4 regions of the Streptomyces sp. ML-6 genome follow, and region 2 is predicted to be linked to each of the others. Evidence: riboswitches for the same ligand, from Rfam matches in the RefSeq annotation. Region 2 holds a riboswitch; each other region holds the start of a gene.
What was found. A riboswitch is a leader RNA that binds a small molecule or an ion and turns the genes downstream of it on or off. The one in region 2 is predicted to bind cyclic di-AMP.

Region 1 (3,998 bases), 6.2 Mb from region 2:
ACCGGAAAGGGCTGACCCGGACAATGATCTCCATCGTGCGCACCCGGACCGGGTGCGGCACTTCCCAAGCGGGAAGCGGGCCGATTGCCGCAATCGGCTGGTGCTGAACCGGCCCGCACCGATGTGCGCGAATATCTCCTGGAACAGCTGGACACCCTGCTCTCCAGCGCTCCCGTCGACTGGGCGAAATGGGATTTCAACCGCTGTTTCACCGATGCGGGGTGGCCGGGTGAGGGGTATCCGCAGAGGCCCCGGGTCGAGCACGTGGCTGCCCGGTACGCGCTGATCGACCGACTCGGGGCCGCACGCCCCGCCCCGGGGGATCTTGACGCGCGTGCTGAGGCTCCGAAAGGGGCGACGCGCGAGCCATGTCCAAAATGTGCGCTTTCGAGCAACTTGCTCGGATTGCGTGGGGGATGGCCGCCCATTGGTGAGCGGGATCATATCCGTGACGGTGTGTGGCGAAGGAGCGGTCGGGAATTCCGTGCGCGGCGCGGAAAGGCAAGATCCTTAATCCACGGAGGGTGACCGGAATTCCGTGCCGATTTCCCGGGTGTGGAATCCGGCCCGGAACTCGTGGCTTGTTCTCGGTGTCCCGGCTCGCCTACGGTCACCGTCAATCCGGACGGACCGCCCAATCCTGCCGCCGCCCGGAATTCGCACCCACTGATCGCGTGGCAGGAGCGGGGGAACCAGGTAAGTCGCCGACCGGGAAATCCGGCCGGCTAGGGGTGAAGTCGCGCTCGCGCGGCCGGGCATCTCCAGCCCGAACCCGACAGCTCACCTCGCAGGCGCCGGAGAGGAAATACTTCATGCCCATATCGGGTAAGCACCGTCGTCCCAAGGTCGGCCCCATCGCCCGCGGCGTCGTCGCGGCGAGCGCCGGTGGCGCCGTCATCGCGCTCCCGCTGCTCGGCGCCACCGGTGCCCACGCCGCGGAGCAGGCCGCCCCGGCCGCCGTGCCGCAGCAGGCTCCCGTCACCACCGCGCCCGCCCAGCCGGTCGCGCAGAAGCAGGCCCCCGCCGCCACGACGTACTCCGTCGTCCCCGGCGACTACCTGGCGAAGATCGCGGCCGAGCACAAGGTCCAGGGCGGCTGGCAGAAGCTGTACCAGGACAACCGCCAGGTCGTCGGCGAGAACCCCGGCCTGATCTTCCCGGGCATGAAGCTGACCCTCGGCGCCAAGGCGTCCGGCGGCGCCGCGTCCACCGGCGCGGGCACCGGCTCGTCCCTCCCGTCGAAGGCCCCCTCGGTGCCCTCGACCGCGAAGAAGTCGGCCCCGGTCAAGTCGGCTCCGGTCAAGACCGCGCCCGCCGCCCAGTCCAAGGCCGCGACCTCCGCCCCGGCCGCTCAGGGCGCCGGCTCCGGTTACGTCCACCCGGTTCCCGGCAACCACACCACCAACTACCGGGCCTCCGGCTCCAACTGGTCCAGCGGCAGCCACAGCGGGATCGACTTCCCCGTCTCCACCGGCACCAGCGTGAAGGCCATCACCTCGGGCACCGTCGTCACCGCCGGCTGGGGCGGCGCGTACGGCAACCAGGTCGTCATCAAGCACGCCGACGGCCGCTACTCGCAGTACGGCCACATGTCCTCCCTCTCCGTCTCGGCGGGCCAGAGCGTGAGCGCCGGGCAGCAGATCGGCCTCTCCGGCTCCACCGGCAACTCCACCGGCCCGCACCTGCACTTCGAGGTCCGCACCGGTCCGGCGTACGGCTCGGACATCGACCCCATCGCCTACCTGGCCTCGCACGGCATCCACGTCTGATCCGTGTGGATCCACGCCTGATCCGTACGGCCGGGCAACCGGACGGCGGAATCCGGCCCGGGTGAAACGGAAGGGGCGGTGCGCGACGGCGCACCGCCCCTTCGGCGTATTCCCCCTTTGCCAAAAACTGACCGGGTGGTCTATCTCACCTCTCGTCAACCCCATATTACGGTCGCGTAGGTCACATTCGTCGGTGCAGGATAAGCGCTTGTGGCAGACGATTCGAGAAAAAATCAACGTGGCATCACCAACCGACATGGTGTCATCGGGTCGTACGCGGCGATCGGCGACAGCTTCACCGAGGGAGTCGGCGACCCGGGCCCGGACGGGACCTTCGTCGGCTGGGCGGACCGGTTCGCGGTACTCCTCGCGGACCAACTCCCGGACACCGGACCGGACGTGGGCCCCCACGGGGACTTCCGGTACGCCAACCTCGCCGTACGTGGACGCCTCCTCGACCAGATCGTCGAGGAGCAGGTGCCGCGCGCCAAGGAACTCGCCCCCGACCTGGTGAGCTTCTGCGCGGGCGGCAACGACATCATCCGCCCCGGGACCGACCCCGACGACGTGGCCGAGCGCTTCGAGCGCGCGGTCGCCGACCTGACCGGATCGGTCGGGACGGTCATGATCACCACCGGCTTCGACACCCGCGGCGTCCCCGTGCTGCGCCATCTGCGCGGCAAGATCGCCACGTACAACGCCCATGTGCGGGCCATCGCGGACCGCTACGGGTGCCCGGTCCTCGACCTGTGGTCGCTGCGGTCCGTCCAGGACCGGCGCGCCTGGGACGACGACCGGCTCCACCTCTCGCCCGAGGGACACACCAGGGTCGCGCTGCGCGCCGCCCAGGTCCTCGGCATGGAGGTGCCGGCCGACCCCGACCAGGAATGGCCCCCGCAGGCCCAGCGCGGCACGCTCGAAGTGCGGCGCGACGACATCCACTGGGCGCGCGAGTACCTGGTGCCGTGGATCGGCCGACGGCTGCGCGGCGAGTCCTCCGGCGACCACGTCGAAGCGAAGCGGCCGGACCTGCTGCCGCTCTAGGCTCTTTCGTCGGGATCGGACCGGCATGATCCCGACGAAAGACCCCGAAGTATTCCTCGCAGAACGGAAGCGGGTGGGCCCGGGCCCGGCCGTACGACGGACGGATCCGGGCCTCAGGCCCGTCCGGGGAGGGACGGCGGCGACGACGCCGGTATCCGCTCCAGCACACCGCCCGCGAAGACGTCGTACAGCGGCAGCGTCTCCAGATGCACGTACCCGATGTGGCAGTCGCAGACCGCCAGCGGACAGGCCCGCGGCCCGAGCGCCCGCCGGTAGCTCCCGTCGTAGAGGTTGCCGAGTTCCGCCGGTACGAAGTGGCAGCGCCGCACGGTGCCCTCCCCGTCCACCGAGACGACCGACTCACCGGTCCGGCAGGGCAGCCCCGCCGACCGGTGCGGATGCCGGCTGTACGGGAAGAGCGGGTCGACGGCCGTCCAGCGGTCCGCCTCCTCGTCCGTATAGGTGTGGCCCTCCGCGGCGTTCACCCACAGGTAGACCTCGTCCGGCAGCGCGGCCCGCAGCCGCCGGGCCTCCGCCAGGTGCTCGTCGAGCCCGACGATCCCGACGCTGTACCGGACGCCCAGCGCGGTCAGCTCCCGGCACTTGCCGAGGAACCTCTCGTACGGCGTCTGCCCCGGGTGGTACGTGCACCAGAGCGCGATCTTCTCGCGGTCGGTCCCGTCCGCCTCGGCCAGCCAGCCCGTACGGCTGCTGAGGTTGGTCTGGATCGCGACCCGGCGGACCTGCGGCAGCCGCGCCAGCTCGACCAGCGCCCGGCGGTACCAGGAACGGACCAGGCCCTCGCCCCACGGCGTGAACAGCACCGAGAGCCGGTCGCCGGTCTGCGCCGCGGCCCACGCCGTGAACCGCTCCAGGGCGGCGCGGTCGGCGCGCAGCTGCTCCCGGCTGTCGCGCCGCTTGGCGAACGGGCAGTACGGGCAGTCGTAGTCGCACGAGGAGAGCGGGCCGCGGTAGAGGATGGTCAGGTCCATGGACGCGCTCACTTCAATTCGTACGCGGCCATCGCGGCCCGTACACCGGGGGAGAAGAGCTCGGGACCCAGGGCGTCGGAGTGGGCCAGGCCCTCGGGGGAGAGCCGCAGCAGCCCGGCTCCGCCGGCCGACGCGTCGAGCCAGCCGCGGGCCTCGAAGCGGGCCAGCTCGGCGGGGAAGTCGTCGGCGGGCG
Region 2 (3,998 bases):
CCTGGAGCACGACGCCCCGGACCGGCCCGTCTCGCTCTACATCAACTCCCCCGGGGGCTCGTTCGGGGCCATGTCGGCGATCTACGACACGATGCAGTACCTCAGCTGCGAGGTGGAGACCTACTGCCTCGGCCAGGCCGGCTCCTGCGCGGCGGCACTGCTCGCCGCGGGCGCCCCCGGCCGCCGCCACGCACTGCCGGGGGCCCGGGTGGTGGTGCAGCAGCCCGCACTCCCCGAGCCCCTGCGGGGCCAGCCGTCCGACCTGGAGATCGAGGCGCGGGAGCTGGAACGGGTCCGGGGAATGCTCATCGACCTGTTGGCCCGTCACACCGGCCGCGACGCCGGACACATCGCCACCGACATCGAGCGCGACCTGGTCCTCGACGCGGCGGGGGCCAAGGCGTACGGCCTGGTCGACCACATCATGACGAGCCGCAGGGCGTCGCTCCCTCCGCACGGCGCGCGGTGAACGCCCGATGCAGCCGCCCGACTTCCCGCCGCTCCCCGCACTGACCCGCGCCGAGGGGGAGTTCATCGACCGCTACCTCGAAGTCCTCGACCAGCTGGGCCGGATCAACCCGGCCCGGGGCAGCGACACCTACGGGGCGTTGCGCGCCGCGCAGGCACTGGTCTCACGGGCCGGCGACCTGCGGGACGCGCTGGCGCTGATGCACGAGCGCGGGGAGGCCCGGATCCATGCCGCCACCCTGGCCCGGGCACTGCGCGTGCTGGACGGGGAGCGGCGGGCCGGGCGCGTCACCGTACCGCCCGCTCCGGCGAGTTGACCGGCGCCCGCCCCTTCGTGACCGCCGGAGGGTGCGCAACTCCCCCGCTCCGGAGCGCGGCGGGCGTCACCCAACTCCCGTACTCGACACGCCCGGAGCGCATGGCGAAATTCCTCGCTCGTTCGGCGTAGGAAGTCCCTCGCGCGAGGGACTTTCCAACTTGCGTTTTCCGCGTGACCAGTGGGCGGAATCAACTGTTCCGCCCCTGGTACGGGACCGGGCCGAATATCCCGAACAGCCATCGGAATCGCCACGTCCACTCGAACGGGTCAGTCGTGAGGAGCCTCACATATCCCTGTTTCGGCTCGGAAATCCGGCAGTGAGTGCGTCAAGATCCCTGGGACGACAAGCCCCCGCCACCGCGGCGGGGCGGTCCGGGCGGACGCCGAGTCCTGCCGCCGCCCGGATGCCTGGTCGACGGAAGTGGATCGGCAGGAGTGGAGGACCCGAGCACAACGGGTCGGCCGGAACATCGGTCGTCCCTCGGGGTGAAGCCGCCGAAAGCGGCCGGGCAACTTCGCCAGCCCGAACCCGACAGGTCATCCTTCACAGGCGGCTGACGAAGGGTTGCGCATGACTGCGCAGGTTCATGTCCCGTCTCTGATCGCCCGGGCCGGTACGGCCTCGGTTCTGACGCTCGCCGCCGTCGGCGGCACCGTGCTCGCCCCGGGTGCCACCACGGAGGCCCAGGCAGCGACCCGCTCGATGAAGGCACTCAGCATCGCCGCGTCGAAGAAGGGTTCGCCCTACCGCTGGGGAGCCGCCGGCCCCCACCGTTTCGACTGCTCCGGCCTGACGCTCTACTCGTTCAAGAAGGCGGGCAAGAAGCTACCCCGCACGGCCCAGCAGCAGTACAACAAGACCCGTCACATCTCGGCCTCGAACCGGCAACGTGGCGACCTGGTCTTCTTCCACTCCGGCCGCAGCGTCTACCACGTGGGGATCTACGCCGGGAAGGGAAAGATCTGGCACTCGCCGAGGACCGGCGCGGTGGTCCGGCTGGAGAAGATCTGGACGAGGAGCGTCTACTACGGGCGGGTCCGTTGAGGCACGCCCAGCGGCCCGGGACCGCCTTCCGCGGGCCGTGCCCCGGACGGGCGGTGGCGGCGTCCACCGCCCGTCCGGCCCCTCCTCAGGCGTGCACGGGACCGGGCCACGGGAGCACGATCCATACCGTCTTGCCGCCGGCGGCGGTGGGGGTGACCGCGAGCCGTCCTCCGTATTCCTTGGCCAGGGTCCGGATGATGACCATGCCTCGTCCGTTGTCCTGCTGGACGGCCGCTGGCAGTCGCCGGGGCCACCGGGGATGACTGTCCGTCACCCCCAGCGACAGTTGTTCCTCCCGGTCCAGCCGGAGGTCCACCGTGAAGGTGGGCGACTGCCCGAAGGTGTGCTGAACGGCGTTGGTCGCGAGTTCCGAGACGATGAGCCGGATGCCGTCGGCGAATTCGGTGTCGGCGGTCAGGCCCCATTCGGTGAGCACCATGGCCACGTACTTCCGGGCCGCCGCGACCGAGACCGGCTCGCTCGGCAGAGTGACGCTTGCTTCCTGATGATCCGCCATGGCAAGCCGCCCCTTTCCCACCCGGACCGACCGGCTGTCGCTCCGGGTCGTGCTTCGCGCCAGATTGCCACCGATGCTGCCCTCTGCAACGGTGATCCACCAAGATATGCATATATCTGTCGCTCGATGCGGTGAACCCCCTCACGCGAAACCGTGCGCGGGCGACAATGTCCGTCCGGCGGGCGAGGGAGGGAGGCCGTGGATGCGGCACGGTCCTGCGGTACGGCGTCGCAAGCTCGGGGAGGAGCTCCGGAGCCTGCGCCACACATCGGGGCTGACCAGCCGGGACGCCGCGCGGATACTCGGCTGGCACCAGTCGAAGGTCAGTCGGATCGAGACCGGTGTCAGCGGGGTGCGGCCGGCCGATGTGACCCGGCTGCTGGACGCCTACGGCGTGGACGACACGCAGTTGCGGGATCTCCTGGCGACCCTGGCGGGTTCGGCCGGCGGGGGCGGCACCGGGTGGTGGCACGCCTATCGCGGCCTGATCCCGCCCCAGTACCGCGATTTCATCAGTCTGGAGTCCCAGGCGCGGACCGCGCGCACCCTGGAGACCTCGGTGGTGCCGGGGCTCCTTCAGACGGCCGACTACGCGCGTGCGGTGACCCGGGCTTCGCTGGACGGACTGCCCGCCGCCCGGCTGGACTCACTGGTGGAGGTGCGCCTCGCCCGGCAGGGGGTGCTGAGCAGCGATCCGCCGTTGCGGCTGAGCGCGGTGCTCGACGAGGCGGTCCTGCGGCGGGAGGTCGGTGGGCGCCGGGTGATGAGGGATCAGTTGCGTCATCTGGCCCGGGTGGCCCAACTCCCCCATGTGCAACTCCAGTTGCTTCCGTTCTCGGTCGGTGGCTACGCCGGCCTCACCGGCCCTTTCGTTATTTTCTCCTTTCCGAACACTTCTGATCTCGACGTGATTGTTCTTGACCATTTGACGAGTAGCCTCTACCTGGAGCGGAAAGAAGACCTTGAGGCGTACGGCTCGGCCTTCCGCACCATGCAGGCACACGCGCTGTCGCCCGAGCACTCGTTGGACCTCATCGCCGCGATCGACCGCGGCGACCGGTGACTTCGGACCGCCCGAGAGGACGTCATGTCGGATTGCCTCGCACAACACGACTTACGGTGGCGGCGCAGCAGCCGCAGCACGGGTATGAACAACTGTGTGGAAGCCGCTCCGTTCACGGACGGGCGGCTGGTCGTACGGGACTCCAAGGACGTGTCCAGGCCACCGCTGCAATTCTCCGCGGTGGCCTGGACCTCTTTCGTCTCCGATCTGTGCCGGGATCCGTTCAGCTGACGGGGGCGGTCCGCCGCACGGTCGCCACGGCCGTGTCGATCTGCTCCTCGGTCAGGTCGGCGCGCGCGGTCAGCCGCAGCCGGGACACCCCGTCCGGCACCGACGGCGGCCGGAAGCAGCCCACGAGGACCCCGGCGGCACGGCAGTCGGCCGCCCAGCGCACGGCGGTCTCCGCCGACGGGGCCCGCACCGACACCACCGCGGCGTCGGGGCGCACGGCGGTCAGACCGGCCGCCGTCAGCCGCTCGTACAGGGCGGTGGCGACCTCGCGGGCCCGGCCGGCGCGCTCCGGTTCCCGGCGCAGCAGCCGCAGGCCGCCCAGCGCGGCGCCCGCCGCGGCCGGTGCGAGGCCGGT
Region 3 (3,998 bases), 5.4 Mb from region 2:
GAGGAGCTCGCCCGGTTCGCCGCCGAGGGCCCCACGCCCGAGGAAATGGAGCGGGCGCAGGCCCAGTTGGAGCGCGAGTGGCTGGACCGGCTCGGCACGGTCGCGGGCCGCGCGGACGAACTGTGCCGCTTCGCCGTCCTGTTCGGTGACCCGCAGCTGGCCCTGACCGCCGTGCAGCGGGTGCTCGACGTGACCGCGGAGGAGGTCCAGGCCGCGGCCAGGGCCCAGCTGCGCCCCGACAACCGGGCGGTGCTGGTCTACGAGCCGGTCGAGTCGGCCGAGACCGCCGACGAGACCGACGCCGACGACACCGACGCGCACGAAGGAGCGGGCAAGTGACCGACGCCGCGACTGGAGTTTCGATGCAGTACCACCCCCAGCCGGCCCCCGGCGTGGCCCGGCCCTGGGCCTTTCCCGCCCCGGAGCGGGGGTCCCTGCCCAACGGCCTGACGGTGCTGCGTTGCCACCGCCCCGGCCAGCAGGTCGTCGCGGTGGAGGTCTTCCTCGACGCCCCGCTGGACGCCGAGCCCGAGGGTTTCGACGGCGTGGCCACGATCATGTCGCGGGCGCTCTCCGAGGGCACCGACAAGCACACCGCGGAGGAGTTCGCCGCCGAGCTGGAGCGCTGCGGCGCCACGCTCGACACCCATGCCGACCACCCCGGCGTCCGGGTTTCCCTGGAGGTCCCGGCCTCCCGGCTCGCCAAGGCCCTGGCCCTGGTCGCCGAGGCCCTCCGGGCGCCCGCCTTCCCGGACGGCGAGATCGAGCGGCTGGTGCGCAACCGGCTCGACGAGATCCCGCACGAGCAGGCCAACCCGGCCAGGCGCGCCGCCAAGCAGCTCTCCAAGGAACTGTTCCCGGCCGAGGCGCGGATGTCGCGCCCGCGTCAGGGCACCGAGGAGACGGTGGAGCGGATCGACTCGGCGGCGGTGCGCGCGTTCTTCGACGCCCACGTCAGGCCGTCCACCGCGACCGCCGTGGTCGTCGGCGACCTCACCGGTATCGACCTGGACGCCCTGCTCGCCGACACGCTCGGCGACTGGTCGGGCGAGCCCGCCGCACCCCGGCCCGCCCCGCCGATCACCGCCGACGACACCGGGCGGGTGGTGATCGTCGACCGTCCGGGCGCGGTGCAGACGCAGCTGCTGATCGGCCGGATCGGCGCCGACCGGCACGACAGCGTGTGGCCGGCCCAGATGCTCGGCACGTACTGCCTGGGCGGCACGCTCACCTCCCGGCTGGACCGGGTGCTGCGCGAGGAGAAGGGCTACACCTACGGTGTCCGGGCCTTCGCCCAGGTACTGCGGTCCTCGGCCCCGGACTCCGAATCGGGCGCGACCGGCGCCTCGATGATCGCCATCAGCGGGTCCGTGGACACGGAGTCCACCGAGCCGGCGCTCAGGGACCTGTGGACGGTCCTGCGGACCCTGGCGGCGGAGGGCCTGACCGACGAGGAGCGCGAGACGGCCGTGCAGAACCTCGTGGGCGTGGCGCCCCTGAAGTTCGAGACCGCGGCCTCCGTCGCGGGCACCCTCGCCGACCAGGTGGAGCAGCACCTCCCCGACGACTACCAGGCACAGCTGTACGCCAGGCTCGCGGAGACCGGCACGGTCGAGGCGACCGCGGCGGTCGTCAACGCGTTCCCCGAGGACCGGCTGGTCACGATCCTCGTCGGTGACGCGGCCCGGATCGCGGAGCCGGTCCGCGCACTGGGCATCGGAGAGGTCTCGGTGGTCTCCGGCTGACGAACGGCCCCGCCGGAAGGCGGAAGGCCGGACATGCGCACACCCGGACAAAGGGAGGATCGCAGCGAGAGGGATTTCGCCGCGATTCTCCCTTTTGTCCGCTCTTGTGGGGGAGGTTGCCTGTCTGCCCTGTGGGATGCGCTACAAAAAGGCCTGCCCGTTTGGCGAATGAAAGCGGCCCCGCCTAGCGTCGGCTCGGCTGTCCGCCACTCGTATGCCGCAACCGCGACGTACCGGGCAGTCATCGCCGAGTCCCCGTCCGGCGCGAGCCAGGGGAGCCGGGGACCCATGAAGTCCCTGGGGTGAATCGGACGCCCGAGCCGCGACGGCCGGGGGTCCGTAGGAGACCTTCCTGCTCCGAACCCGTCAGCTAACCCGGTAGGCGAGAAGGAAGGAAAGGACCAGCCACTTCATGGCGTTCACCCGTGCCACCGGGAAGCACCGTGCCCCGAGCCGCCTGACGCGCGGGAGCGTGAAGGCCGTCGGCGTCGCGACCCTGGCCACCACCGGAGCCATCGGCGGCCTGGCCTCCCCGGCCCTCGCGGCGGGCTCCGACGCCCCCGCCACGAGCGGGGCCGGCCTGAACCAAATCATCGCCATCGACGCGACCCTCGCCGGCCAGATCGAGGCCCAGGCCGACGCACAGCAGCACCAGGCCGAGGCCGCGGCCGCGGCGAAGGCGGAGGCGGAGGCCAAGAGGAAGGCCGAAGCCAGGAAGAAGGCCGAGGCGAAGCGGGCGGCCGAGGCGCGTGCCGAGGAGGTGCGCGCCGCCCGGTCCGCCGAGCGTGCCCGGCTGGGCGCCTTCCGGCTGCCGGTCGCCGGTTCGTACGTCAGCACCGGCTACAAGTCCAACGGTTCGCTCTGGTCCTCCGGCAGCCACTCGGGCATCGACTTCCACGCTGCCTCCGGCAGCTCCGTCGTCGCCGTCGGCGCCGGTACGGTCGTCGAGGCCGGCTGGGGCGGCGCGTACGGCAACAACATCGTGCTCCGGATGACGGACGGGACGTACACGCAGTACGGCCACCTCTCCTCGATCGGCGTCTCCGTCGGCCAGAGCGTCGGCGCGGGCCAGCAGATCGGCCTCTCCGGCTCGACCGGCAACTCCACCGGCCCCCACCTCCACTTCGAGGCCCGCACGAGCCCGGCGTACGGCTCCGACGTGGACCCCGTCGCGTACCTGCGCGCGCACGGCGTCAACGTCTGACCCGCGCACTCCGCGGCACCCCTCCCCGCCCTTCCGATGGCCCCGGCAGTTCGCCGGGGCCATCGGCGTGTCCGCCCGGCACTCCGGCGCGGGCACCCGTTCGCCGAACCGCCCCGTGGCCAAAAGATATTCATGAATTTCCGTCCGGCATCGGAAATTCGGCCGCATTGCAATAGAGTCACGGGGCAGACACCGGTCGGCCGCGGTGTGCGGGTATTGAGGCGGAGGTTCGGGCATGCACATTCCGGCGCATTCGGCATGCAAGGCAATTCGTGACGACATCGTCTCGGGCGTCTTCGAGCGGGGCAGCCGGCTCACCGAGGATTTGCTGGCGCGCCGGTACGGGGTTTCCCGGGTCCCGGTGAGAGAGGCGCTGCGGACCCTGGAGGCGGAGGGGTTCGTGGTCACCCGCCGCCACGCGGGCGCCTGGGTCGCCGAGCCCACCGAGCTGGAGGCGGCCGACCTCCTGGAGGTCCGGATGCTGCTGGAGCCACTGGGCGCCGCGCGGGCCGCCCGGCGCCGCACCGAGGCGCACCTCAAGGTGCTGCGCGGCCTGGTCGGACTCGGCCGGGACCGGGCCGGGCGGGGCGAAGTGGAGGAGCTGCGCCCGCTGGACGGCTGGTTCCACGAGACGCTGGTGCAGGCATCGGGCAGCCCCGGCCTGACCGCCCTGCTCACTCAGCTCAGGTACAAGATCGCCTGGATGTACACGGTCGAGCCGCCCGCCCGGCCGATGGACTCCTGGGCCGAGCGCGGGGCCATCGTGGACGCGGTGGCGCGCCGCGACGCGGACCGGGCCAGGGCGCTGGCCGCCCAGCACGTCGAACGGGCCGCGGCCGCGCACCGGCTGCGCCGGACCGACCGGCCGGGGGACCGCACGGCCCGCCGGCCCGCTCCGCGCACCGGCCGGGTGAGGACTTCGAAACATTCCGTGCACACCGCGGGTGCGCGGCATTAACGATCACGCCGTATACAAAGGGGTGAAGCGTGATTCCGTGAAGGCGGGCCCTTCCCGCATTGATTTCACCGGCCTGAATTCATTCCGTCCT
Region 4 (3,998 bases), 2.1 Mb from region 2:
ACGCACGTCCGTCCCCGCACACGGTACGGGACCGAGTGCGGGGACGGACGGACGGGCGCCGTGGCCCCGTACGCGCGGCGGGACGGCCGACGCTACTTCCGGCGCGCGTCCTAGTTCGCGGAACGGAACCGGGGGAACGCCGAGCGGCCCGCGTACACCGCGGCGTCGTCGAGGATCTCCTCGATGCGCAGCAGCTGGTTGTACTTGGCGACGCGCTCGGAACGGGCCGGGGCGCCGGTCTTGATCTGGCCGCAGTTGGTGGCGACGGCGAGGTCGGCGATGGTGACGTCCTCGGTCTCGCCGGAGCGGTGCGACATCATGCACTTGAAGCCGTTGCGCTGGGCCAGCTCCACGGCGTCCAGGGTCTCGGTCAGCGAACCGATCTGGTTGACCTTGACGAGCAGGGCGTTGGCGGAGCCCTCCTCGATGCCGCGGGCCAGGCGCTCCGGGTTGGTGACGAACAGGTCGTCGCCGACGAGCTGGACCTTGGAGCCGAGCTTGTCGGTGATGGCCTTCCAGCCGGCCCAGTCGTCCTCGTACAGCGGGTCCTCGATGGAGACCAGCGGGTACGCGGAGACGAGCTCCTCGTAGTACTCGGTCATCTCGGCGGCCGAGCGGGACTTGCCCTCGAACTCGTACGCGCCGTCCTTGTAGAACTCGGAGGCGGCGACGTCGAGCGCGAGCGCGATGTCCTTGCCCGGGACGTAGCCGGCTTCCTTGATGGCTTCCAGGATGAGGTCGAGGGCGGCGCGGTTCGAGTCCAGGTTCGGCGCGAAGCCGCCCTCGTCGCCGAGACCGGTCGACAGGCCCTTGGCCTTCAGGACCTTCTTCAGCGTGTGGTAGACCTCGGTGCCCCAGCGCAGGGCCTCGGAGAAGGACTCCGCGCCGATCGGGGCGATCATGAACTCCTGGATGTCCACGTTGGAGTCGGCGTGCGAGCCGCCGTTGAGGATGTTCATCATCGGAACGGGCAGCAGGTGCGCGTTCGGGCCGCCCAGGTAGCGGAACAGCGGCAGGTCCGAGGCCTCGGACGCGGCGTGGGCGACGGCCAGCGAGACACCGAGGATGGCGTTGGCGCCGAGCGAGCCCTTGTTCTCCGTGGCGTCCAGGTCGAACATCGCCTGGTCGATCAGGCGCTGCTCGGTGGCGTCGTAGCCGACGAGCTCCGGGCCGATCTGCTCGATCACGGCGAGGACGGCCTTCTCGACGCCCTTGCCCTGGTAGCGGTTGGGGTCACCGTCACGAAGCTCGATGGCCTCGAACGCACCGGTGGAGGCGCCGGACGGGACGGCAGCACGGCCGGTGCTGCCGTCGTCGAGGCCGACCTCGACCTCGACCGTGGGGTTTCCGCGGGAGTCGAGGATTTCCCGGGCTACGACGACGTCGATGGACGGCACGAGGCATCTCCTTCTGGGATATGACGCTGGTTGTGCAGGGTCGCTTTGGCCTTGCGACAAGAGCCTAACCGGCCCGGCCCGATCAGCCCGACGACCGCCCGTCCCCTGGGACGAAAAAGGACCCGGGGGCGGACAATCCGGGAGGAAAGACCAGATTTTTACCGGTCAGTAACTACAGGAGTTGAACAGTCCCTCCCCTTTACGGGGAGGAGGGCTCCGGCGAGGAGAGGGCCGTGCAGGGAGGGCCGGGGCCCGCCCGTGCGGCGGGAAGGCGGAAACCCCGGGCCGCGCGTACGGAGGGTCGCGCGGCCCGGGGCTGCCGGGGGAGGAGAGAGTCCCGGTTACTTCGTCAGGTGCAGCTGCTGACCCGGGTAGATCAGGTCGGCGTTCTCGACGATGTCCTTGTTCAGCTCGAACAGCTTCTGCCAGCCGCCCTTGACGCCCTGCTCGGCGGCGATCCTGCTCAGCGAGTCGCCGGCGACGACCTCGTACTCGCCGTCACCCTTCTTGACCTTCTTGCCGGTCGGGGTGGTGACGGTCTTCTTCGCCTCGGCCCGCGGGGCGGCGGAGCGCTCGGAGCGGGAGGCGGCGGGGGCCTCGGTGCGCTCCTGCTTCGGCTGGGCCTGGCGGGTCGGCTGCGACTGCTGCTTCGGGGCGGCCGGGGCGCTCTGCTGCTGGGTGGAGCCGGACTTCTCGGTGGAGCCGGTGGAGGCGGAGGAGCCGGTGTCGACGCCCGGGTCGACACCGTCGTTGGTCAGGCCGCCGGCGCGGGCGCAGCCCCAGGCGCCCGGGCCCTGCATGTCGAGGAGGCGCTCGGCGGTGGCGATCTGCTGGGCCTTGGTGGCCAGGTCGGCGCGGGGGGCGTACTGCAGACCGCCGGCGGCGGCCCAGCTGGACTGGGAGAACTGCAGGCCGCCGTAGTAGCCGTTGCCGGTGTTGATCGACCAGTTGCCACCGGACTCGCACTGGGCGACGGCGTCCCAGGTGGCGACGGAGGCGGCGGAGGCGCTGCTCGCACCCATCAGGGGGGCGGCGACGGCGGCACCGGTGACACCGGCGAGCGTGGCGATGCGGACCGCCTTGGACGGGCGGCGGTGCTTGCCCTTGCTGGAAAACAGCATGGAACTTCTCCTCACCGACGCCTACGAGGTGAGCTGTCGGGTTCGGGCCAAGTGAGTTGCCCGGTCGCACGTCCTAGCACGCGACTTCACCCCAAGCCGGTCCTGATGCGTCCTTCGACGATCGGGGCCGGCGCCTACCTGGGTCCCCCGCTCCTGCCTACGGCGCTTTACGCGTCTGTTCCCTCCGACCGACGGCAGGATTCGGCGTGACGGTCGACGGGGCCCGCGGTGCGAGCGGTTCCGACCGTAGACATACGCAACCCCCACATTCAAAGATGGACACATCGGACAATAAGCCCTTACTTGCATCTGAGGATCCATCGTTTCCGCAGGTCGGGCCCGATGTGCGAGGGCTCCCGGCGCGCGACACGCCAGTTGACGCAAAGAGACCCATGTCTCACTTACGCATAAGTGGACATAGGTCCCTGAACTGCCCCGGTTCCGGGGTCTTTTTCAGCCAGCCATCAGGCCGCTCTCACGCGGCTCTCACTCGGCGCCCACCTCGAGGTCGAGCCGCTGGCCGGGAAGGATGAGATCCGGGTCGGAGCCGACCTCGGCCCTGTTCGCCTCGTACAGCGCAACCCACCCACCAGGGACCTTCTGCTCGTCGGCGATGGCCCAGAGGTTGTCGCCGGGGCGGACGGTGTACGGGTCACCGGCGGCCGGGACGTCCGTGCCGCGCGCACCGTCACCGCCGCGGGAGGCGTGACGGCCCGACTCGCGACCCTCGTCGACACCCACCTCGCGGCCGTCCTCGACGGCCGGCGCACCGCGGTGCTTTCCACCCTGACCGCTGGACGATTCAGGTGAACCGGACGGTACGGACTTCTCGGGCGTGTCGGACGGGGTCTCCGTGGAGCCCTCCGTGGAGCCCTCCGAGGACGGGGCCGTGGGGGTTCCGGACGAGGGGTCGGGCGAGGGCGTGACCGCCCCTGACGGCTCGTCGGCGCCGCCCGGTGCGGACGAACCGTCCTCGCCGTCCACGGCACCCGCACCGCCCGTGGCACCCTCCGACGGATCGGCCTCGCCGGCGGGGGGCTTCGACGTCTCCCCGGCGGGCTTCCCGCTCCGCTCCGGGTCCGCGGAGGCCACGGTCCCCGGGTCGGTGCCGGGCGCGGTCCCCGGGTCGACGCCGGGCAGCGCACCGTCCGTCGCGAGGCCGGAGATGACCGCGCAACTGGGCCACGCCTGCGGCCCCTGGTCCTCCAGGACCTTCTGGGCCACGGCGATCTGCTGCGCCCGGCTGGCGAGGTCGGCGCGCTCGGCGTACGACTCGCCGCCGTACGCCTTCCAGGTCTCCGGCGAGAGCTGGAGCCCGCCGTAGGAGCCGTTGCCGAAGTCGGCGCTCCACGTGCCGCCGCTCTCGCACTCGGCCACCCGGTCCCAGGTCGTGGCGTCGGCCGCGTGCGCACCGGAAGCGCCGAGCAGCGGGATGGCGATGGCGGACCCGGTCACGCCCGCGGCGACGACGATGGCGGGT

Region 1: it holds a riboswitch for cyclic di-AMP, as region 2 does, so the genes downstream of both, OCT49_RS30950 (M23 family metallopeptidase) here and OCT49_RS03475 (C40 family peptidase) in region 2, are expected to answer to the same signal.
Region 3: it holds a riboswitch for cyclic di-AMP, as region 2 does, so the genes downstream of both, OCT49_RS27390 (M23 family metallopeptidase) here and OCT49_RS03475 (C40 family peptidase) in region 2, are expected to answer to the same signal.
Region 4: it holds a riboswitch for cyclic di-AMP, as region 2 does, so the genes downstream of both, OCT49_RS12580 (transglycosylase family protein) here and OCT49_RS03475 (C40 family peptidase) in region 2, are expected to answer to the same signal.

Annotation. Positions count from the first base shown of each region.
Region 1 covers NZ_JAOTIK010000001.1:7,043,474-7,047,471, forward strand. The annotation lists partial or broken gene OCT49_RS30945 (alpha-galactosidase) at 1-312, shown strand, start outside; cyclic di-AMP (ydaO/yuaA leader) riboswitch at 655-809, shown strand; gene OCT49_RS30950 (M23 family metallopeptidase) at 813-1,769, shown strand; gene OCT49_RS30955 (SGNH/GDSL hydrolase family protein) at 1,980-2,813, shown strand; gene OCT49_RS30960 (STM4011 family radical SAM protein) at 2,927-3,805, opposite strand; gene OCT49_RS30965 (STM4012 family radical SAM protein) at 3,814-3,998, opposite strand, start outside.
Region 2 covers NZ_JAOTIK010000001.1:806,654-810,651, forward strand. The annotation lists gene OCT49_RS03465 (ATP-dependent Clp protease proteolytic subunit) at 1-469, shown strand, start outside; gene OCT49_RS03470 (hypothetical protein) at 477-785, shown strand; cyclic di-AMP (ydaO/yuaA leader) riboswitch at 1,183-1,355, shown strand; gene OCT49_RS03475 (C40 family peptidase) at 1,359-1,832, shown strand; gene OCT49_RS03480 (ATP-binding protein) at 1,918-2,349, opposite strand; gene OCT49_RS03485 (helix-turn-helix domain-containing protein) at 2,552-3,412, shown strand; gene OCT49_RS03490 (DUF397 domain-containing protein) at 3,437-3,643, shown strand; gene OCT49_RS03495 (8-amino-7-oxononanoate synthase) at 3,636-3,998, opposite strand, start outside.
Region 3 covers NZ_JAOTIK010000001.1:6,185,220-6,189,217, forward strand. The annotation lists gene OCT49_RS27380 (M16 family metallopeptidase) at 1-339, shown strand, start outside; gene OCT49_RS27385 (M16 family metallopeptidase) at 363-1,745, shown strand; cyclic di-AMP (ydaO/yuaA leader) riboswitch at 1,981-2,144, shown strand; gene OCT49_RS27390 (M23 family metallopeptidase) at 2,158-2,949, shown strand; gene OCT49_RS27395 (GntR family transcriptional regulator) at 3,185-3,907, shown strand.
Region 4 covers NZ_JAOTIK010000001.1:2,913,274-2,917,271, forward strand. The annotation lists gene eno (phosphopyruvate hydratase) at 111-1,397, opposite strand; gene OCT49_RS12580 (transglycosylase family protein) at 1,739-2,518, opposite strand; cyclic di-AMP (ydaO/yuaA leader) riboswitch at 2,522-2,693, opposite strand; gene OCT49_RS12585 (transglycosylase family protein) at 3,005-3,998, opposite strand, start outside.